DNA from 2 places in the Kitasatospora sp. NPDC094016 genome. Region 2 is predicted to be linked to the other one. Evidence: riboswitches for the same ligand, from Rfam matches in the RefSeq annotation. Region 2 holds a riboswitch; the other holds the start of a gene.
What was found. Region 2 has a riboswitch for glycine ahead of gcvP (aminomethyl-transferring glycine dehydrogenase). Riboswitches for the same ligand answer to the same signal wherever they lie in the genome.
Positions count from the first base shown of each region.

Region 1: another riboswitch for glycine. It lies ahead of gcvT (glycine cleavage system aminomethyltransferase GcvT); the one in region 2 lies ahead of gcvP (aminomethyl-transferring glycine dehydrogenase).

Region 1 is NZ_JBEOUK010000043.1:39,355-42,850, forward strand. Features, by position in the region: gene ABT015_RS30160 (enhanced serine sensitivity protein SseB C-terminal domain-containing protein) at 1-408, opposite strand, end outside; gene ABT015_RS30165 (enhanced serine sensitivity protein SseB C-terminal domain-containing protein) at 526-1,380, opposite strand; glycine riboswitch at 1,567-1,672, shown strand; gene gcvT (glycine cleavage system aminomethyltransferase GcvT) at 1,904-3,025, shown strand; gene gcvH (glycine cleavage system protein GcvH) at 3,178-3,496, shown strand, end outside.
Region 2 is NZ_JBEOUK010000011.1:14,077-17,572, reverse strand. Features, by position in the region: gene gcvP (aminomethyl-transferring glycine dehydrogenase) at 1-1,955, opposite strand, end outside; glycine riboswitch at 2,060-2,191, opposite strand; glycine riboswitch at 2,193-2,296, opposite strand; gene ABT015_RS37980 (PRC and DUF2382 domain-containing protein) at 2,520-3,496, shown strand, end outside.

The sequences.
Region 1 (3,496 bases), on a different contig from region 2:
CGCCCAGGGCACCCCGACCCCGCCGCCGGGCGCGTGCGGGTTGAGCCACAGGCCCCAGCGGGTCCGGTACAGCGAAGCGGCGATCTCCCGCCCGGAGATGACCTCGTGGGCCCGCTCCCAGCCGGACGACGCCAGCTGCTCGGACGAGGTGACGGCCGGCGCGTAGCCGTGGCCGCTGATCTCCATGTTCCCGTACTGGGCGTCCGCGCTGCCCGGCGTGCCGTGCCACAGCAGCATCCAGACCTGGCCGTCGGCCAGTGCGTGCAGCAGTTGCTCGTACGCCTCGTAGCGCTCCGGCGCGACCTCGCGCAGGGCGCGCTCCAGCGCGCCCGGATCCGCTCCGGGGCGCCCGGCGGGTGCCTGGCCCCAGGGCCCCGGTGCACCGCCCGCTACCGCTCCCGCACTCATGCGCCCACCTCGCCGCGCCTCTTTCCTCAAGCCTGCCGGCCCGTCGGCCGTCTGCACGCACCCTATGGCGCGGCACCGACCACCGCCACGGCGACGTGCCTCCGATACGAACCCCGCTCAACCCCGCGCGTAGAAAGGGAGTACCCGGGTGAGCAGCCACTCGACCACCGGGTCATCGGCGAGATCGAGCAGTACGAGGTGGACGCCCCCCGGCAGCGGCGCGGTTCCCAGCGCGCGGCCGAGCGCCTCGTTCACCGCGCCCGGGTCGGCCGGGGCCGTCTGGTCCAGCTGGACGCCCACGAACATCACGGTCGGCTCGCCCTCGATGCTGGCGAGCGCCCGGCGCGCCGTCAACACTCCGGGCAGGGCGGACAGTTCGGCCCGGCAGGCGGCCAGGAAGTGCTCCGGGTCCTCCCCCGGCACCGGCTCGCGCAGCGCCACCCGGCCACCGGTCGGCGCCTCCGGGCCCTGGCCCTGGTTCTGTCCCCGGCCCTGGTTCTGTCCCTGGTTCAGGCCCTGATCCTGGTCGGCCAGGCGCTCCTCGCGCGGGCCGCGCCGCAGCTCCGCCACACCCTGCGGCGGCACCGGGATGCCCACCGCCGCCTCCGGGTTGACCGCGATGCCCACGCCCAGCGGCAGCCCGCGGGCGAACTCCCAGACCGGCGCCACCGCGAAGGCCATCCCCGGCGCCTGCCGCAGGAACACCTCCTGCGAGGAGAACACCGGCACGTACGGCTCGCCGGCCAGCTCGATGGTCGGCAGGTCCAGCGCGGGCCCCTGCGGGTCGCCGCCGGCCGGCAGCGGGATCCACACCTGGCTGCGGGCCAGCACCTCGATCACCCGCGGCGTCGCACCCGGGTCGCCCAGCGCGGCGGTCAGCACCTGCTCCAGCTCGTTGGCCGGCCACCCGCCGCCCGGCGGCGCCGACTCCGGCCCGCCCCACCCCTGCTGCTGCTCCACCGGGTACCCCATGCGCGCCTGATCCGCCCTCTGCCGGTCGGCCGCCCTCTGCTGCGCCGACGCGCAGCAGTCTAGGGCTGTGTCCGAAGTGGCGGGGTGTGACCGGGTCCCCTCTCCCGTCGTCGGCGCGGACGTGCCATGATGTGCGCGTTCGACGGCGCGGCGCGCCGGCGGACCGACAACTCCATACCGGCCGCTCGAACCCGCGCGGGAGAGCCCGGAGTGCCCCGTCAGGCGGCACAGCCGGCGCCGAAGGAGCAACTCCTCCCCGGAATCTCTCAGGCCCCCTTACCGCACGGGTTAGGCACATCTGGAAAGTGGCGCACGGCCCTGTCGCGCGCCCACCCACGGTGCAAGCCACCATGCTGTCCTGGATGCTGGAAACAGCTGCGGGCGCGTGGGCGGTGAAGCTCTCAGGTTCGACGACAGATGGGGAGACCCACGCCGCCGCATGCCCGCGCGCAGGGTCGGCCCCCGAGCGGGTCCGGTTCCGGCGCGTGCACCCATGAGTGCCCCGACCGAGGAGTTCCAGGCCATGTCGTCCCTCCGCCTCACCGCGCTCGACGCGCTGCACCGCGCCCTCGGCGCGACCATGACCGACTTCGCCGGCTGGGACATGCCGCTGCGCTACGGCAGCGAGCGCGAGGAACACCTCGCCGTCCGCACCCGGGCCGGGCTGTTCGACCTCTCCCACATGGGCGAGATCACCGTCACCGGCCAGCAGGCCGGCGAGATGCTGGACCACGCGCTGGTCGGCTTCGTCTCCGCGCTGGGCGTGCTGCGCGCCCGCTACACCATGATCTGCGCCGAGGACGGCGGCATCCTGGACGACCTGATCGTCTACCGCCTGCGCGAGGACGCCTTCCTGGTCGTCGCCAACGCCTCCAACGCCCAGCTGGTGCTGGACGAGCTGATCGCCCGCGCCAAGGGCTTCGACGCCGTCGTCACGGACGACCGCGACACCTACGCGCTGATCGCCGTCCAGGGCCCGGAGGCCACCGCGATCCTGGCCGGGACCACCGACGCCGACCTGCCCGGCCTGAAGTACTACGCGATCCTCCCGGCCCAGGTCGCCGGCCGCGACGTGCTGCTCGCCCGGACCGGCTACACCGGCGAGGACGGCTTCGAGATCTTCTGCAACCCGGGCGACGCCGAGGGGGTCTGGCAGGCGCTGACCGCCGCCGGCGAGGGCCGCGGCCTGGTCCCGTGCGGCCTGTCCTGCCGCGACACGCTGCGCCTGGAGGCCGGCATGCCGCTGTACGGGCACGAGCTCTCCACCGACCTGACCCCGTTCGACGCGGGCCTGGGCCGGGTCGTGCGCTTCGACAAGACCACCAACGAGGGCGCCTTCGTCGGCCGCAAGGCGCTGGAGAAGGCCGCCGCCGAGGCCGAGGCCAACCCGCCGCGGGTGCTGGTCGGTCTGGTCTCCGAGGGCAAGCGCGTCCCGCGCGCCGAGTACACCGTGGTCTCCGCCGACGGCGCCCCGATCGGCCGGATCACCTCGGGCGCCCCGTCCCCGACCCTGGGCCGGCCGATCGCGATCGCCTACGTGGACGCGGCCCACGCCACCCCCGGCACCGCCGTCGCGGTGGACGTGCGCGGCAAGCACGAGCCGGTCGAGGTCGTGGCGCTGCCGTTCTACAAGCGCGCCCGCTGAGGCCCCGCCCTCCCGCAAACCCGGTGGACCCGGGCTTGAGCCACGCCTGATCCAGGTCCGGCCCGTGCCCGCACCACGCCTGATCCGCGTCGAAGCCGTCCGTGCGGCGGCCCGCTTCGTCGTACCCGCTTCCCATCCTGGAGAATGACGCCATGAGCAACCCCCAGCACCTGCAGTACACCAAGGAGCACGAGTGGCTGACCGCCGTCGAGGGCGGTGTCTCCACCGTCGGCATCACCGCCCACGCGGCCGACGCGCTCGGTGACATCGTCTACGTGCAGCTGCCCGAGGTCGGCGCCGACGTGACCGCGGGCGAGTCCTGTGGCGAGCTGGAGTCCACCAAGTCGGTCAGCGACCTGTTCTCCCCGGTGACCGGGAAGATCGTCGAGATCAACCAGGACGTCCTGGACGACAACAGCCTGGTCAACAGCGCCCCGTTCGAGGGCGGCTGGCTGTTCAAGGTCCAGGTGG
Region 2 (3,496 bases):
AGGCTGTCCCGGTGCTGCTCGATCTTGGCCTTCAGGTCCTCGACGTCCACGTCGCCGTCGACCAGGGTCTTCACCACGACCACGCGCATGCCTGCCATCACCGCGGAGGCCGCGTTGGTGCCGTGCGCGGAGGAGGGGATCAGGCAGACGTCGCGCTGGGTGTCGCCGTTGGCGTGGTGGTAGGCGCGGACGGCCAGCAGGCCGGCCAGCTCGCCCTGCGAGCCCGCGTTCGGCTGGATCGAGACGGCGTCGTAGCCGGTCACCTCGACCAGCTGGCGCTCCAGCTCGCGGATCAGGCTGAGGAAGCCCTGGGCCTGCTCGATCGGCGCGAAGGGGTGCAGCTGGCCGAACTCCGGCCAGGTGACGGCCTCCATCTCGGTGGTCGCGTTGAGCTTCATGGTGCAGGAGCCCAGCGGGATCATGCCGCGGTCCAGCGCGTAGTCCCGGTCCGACAGGCGGCGCAGGTAGCGCAGCATGGCGGTCTCCGAGCGGTGGCTGTGGAAGACCGGGTGGGTCAGGTACTCGTCCTGGCGCAGCAGCGCGGCCGGCAGCGCGTCGGCGCCCTCGGCGACCTCGACCGCGGGGACGCCGAACGCGGCCCAGACGGCGGCGAGGTGCTCGCGGGTGGTGGTCTCGTCGGTGGAGACCGAGATCCGGTCCGCGCCGTCCTGGTGGACGTTGACGCCGTTGGCGCGGGCGGCGGCCGCGATCTCGGCGGCACGGCCCGGGACGACGGCGGTGACGGTGTCGAAGAACTCGCCGTGCAGCAGCTCGACACCGCCGGCCCGCAGGCCCTCGGCGAGGGCGGCGGCGTAGCGGTGGGTGCGGCGGGCGATGTCGGCCAGGCCGTCCGGACCGTGGTAGACGGCGTACATCGAGGCCATGACGGCGAGCAGCACCTGGGCGGTGCAGATGTTGCTGGTGGCCTTCTCGCGGCGGATGTGCTGCTCGCGGGTCTGCAGCGCCAGGCGGTAGGCACGGTTGCCGTCGGCGTCGACCGAGACGCCGACCAGGCGGCCGGGCAGCGAGCGGGCGTACTCGGCGCGCACCGACAGGTAGCCGGCGTGCGGGCCGCCGAAGCCCATCGGGACGCCGAAGCGCTGCGAGGTGCCGCAGGCGATGTCGGCGCCGAGCGAACCCGGCGAGGCGAGCAGGGTCAGCGCCAGCAGGTCGGCGGCGACCGCGACGATCGCGCCGAGGCCGTGCGCCTGCTCGATGACCGGGGTGAGGTCGCGGACCACACCGGTGGCGCCCGGGTACTGGAGCAGCACGCCGAAGACGCCGCGCTCGGCGATCTCGGCCGGGATGCCCTGGGACAGGTCGGCGACGACGACCTCGACACCGGTCGGCACGGCGCGGGTGTTGATCACCGCGGTGGTCTGCGGCAGGGTCTCGGCGTCGACCAGGAAGACGCCGCCCTTGACCTTGGTGACGCGGCGGGCGAGCGCCATCGCCTCGGCGGCCGCGGTGCCCTCGTCGAGCAGCGAGGAGCCGGAGGTCGGCAGGCCGGTCAGGTCGGAGACCAGGGTCTGGAAGTTGAGCAGCGCCTCCAGGCGGCCCTGGGAGATCTCCGGCTGGTACGGCGTGTAGGCGGTGTACCAGGCCGGGTTCTCCATGACGTTGCGCAGGATCACCGGCGGGGTGAAGGTGCCGTAGTAGCCCAGGCCGATCATCGGCTGGAGCACCTGGTTGCGGCTCGCCAGCTCGCGCAGTTCGGCGAGCACCTGGGCCTCGCTGCGGCCGCCGGGCAGGTCCAGGCCGGTGATGGAGCGGATCGCCTCGGGAACGGCGGTGGCGGCGAGTTCGTCCAGCGAGCCGTAGCCGATGGACGCCAGCATCTTCTGCTGCGCGGCGTCGTCGGGGCCGATGTGGCGGTTCTCGAAGGGGCTGGCCAGCTCAAGCTCGGTGAGGGTCGAGGCGCCGGTGGGGCGTCCCGCGTTCGGCTGGGCGTTCATGGTGGTCGAGGCCTCCTGGTCACGGACCGGCGGGGGTGCGCACGCCGACCGGCCGGAGCCGCTGCGGACAGCGGCTCGACCCGGGCGGGCGAACCCGACAGGCCTCCCCCTCTGTCATCGGGACCTGAGAGCTTCACCCGCACGGCGCGCTGTGGGCACGCCGCCGGCTTGCACCGTCGGTGAGGGTGGTGCCCGTCGGCTCCCTGCCGACGGTCCTGCCCTGCTTTCCAGAGTGACCTACCCCACACGGTACGGATGCCTGAGAGATTCCGGGGAGGAGTTGCTCCTTCGGCGCCCCGACCAGCGCTTTCCGTGGCCGGGGACTCTCCCGAGCGGGCTCGGCGGTCGCCGCCCAGGGTACCAGCGGCAGGCCCCCCGATCACGGTCGCGTCGGGTCGCTCGGGGTCTACGCGCGTCCCCCGGACGGTCCAGCCCGGAGCCCGTCCGGCGCACCCCGGTCGCGCCCGTCCGATTCATGGCCTTTGGTGTGAAGTGGCAGGCGGAACGGGTGCTCCGGCCACGGTCCTGCGGGAGTTCCGCAGGCGCAGCGCACTGGAGGAAAGAGTGCAAACCGATATCGACCCCCGGGACCTCATCGGCCACAAGGCGGTCGACCGCAACGGAGACAAGATCGGCACGGTCGACGAGGTCTACCTGGACGACGCCACCGGCCAGCCGGAGTGGGCGGCCGTCCGGACCGGCATCTTCGGCCGGGACGCCTTCGTCCCGCTCACCACCAGCGAGTTCTCCGGCGACGAGCTCCGGGTGCCGTACGACAAGTCGCTGGTGAAGGAGTCGCCGGACTTCGGCGCCGGCCAGCACCTGTCGCCCGCCCAGGAGCTCCAGCTCTACCGCTACTACGGCCTGGACACCCCGGCGAACGGCCGCCCGGTCGGCCGGGACGGCGACCGTCCTGCCGACCGTGAGGGTGACCGGCCCGTCGGCCGCGAGAGCGACCGCCCGGCCGGCCGGGACGGCGACCGCCCCGCGCGCCCCGACCTCGACTTCGGCACCACCTCGGCGGCCGAGCCCGTGAAGCCCATCGCCTTCCACTCCCTCGACCCCGCCCCGACCACCACCCCTGCCGACCCCACCGGCACCGCGACAGAGGTCAACGTGCGAACCCTCAACACCCCCTCACCCGCGGCCACCCCCACGACGACCGAGCCCAAGCCGCAGCCCGCCCCGATCGTGACGACCACCGCGACCACGAACTCGGCCATGGCCGCGCCGGTCCCGGAGCGCTCGACCGGCCCCGCCCCGTCGTCCCCCAACGGCCCGGTGGAGATCACCTGCCGCGAGGAGCGCCTGGACATCACCACGGACTGGCACATCGTGGGCACCGCGAAGCTGCGCAAGTACGTGACCAGCGAGCAGGTCGAGCGCCGCGTCCCGGTGGTCCGCGAGCGCGTCCGGGTGGAGCGGATGCCGGTGAGCGAGGCCGAGCGTGCCTCGCTCACCGAGAAGGAGATCACCGAGGCGGTGGAGGAGGTCACCCTGCGCGAGGAGCGCCCGGTGGTCCGCAAGTACCTCACCCCGAT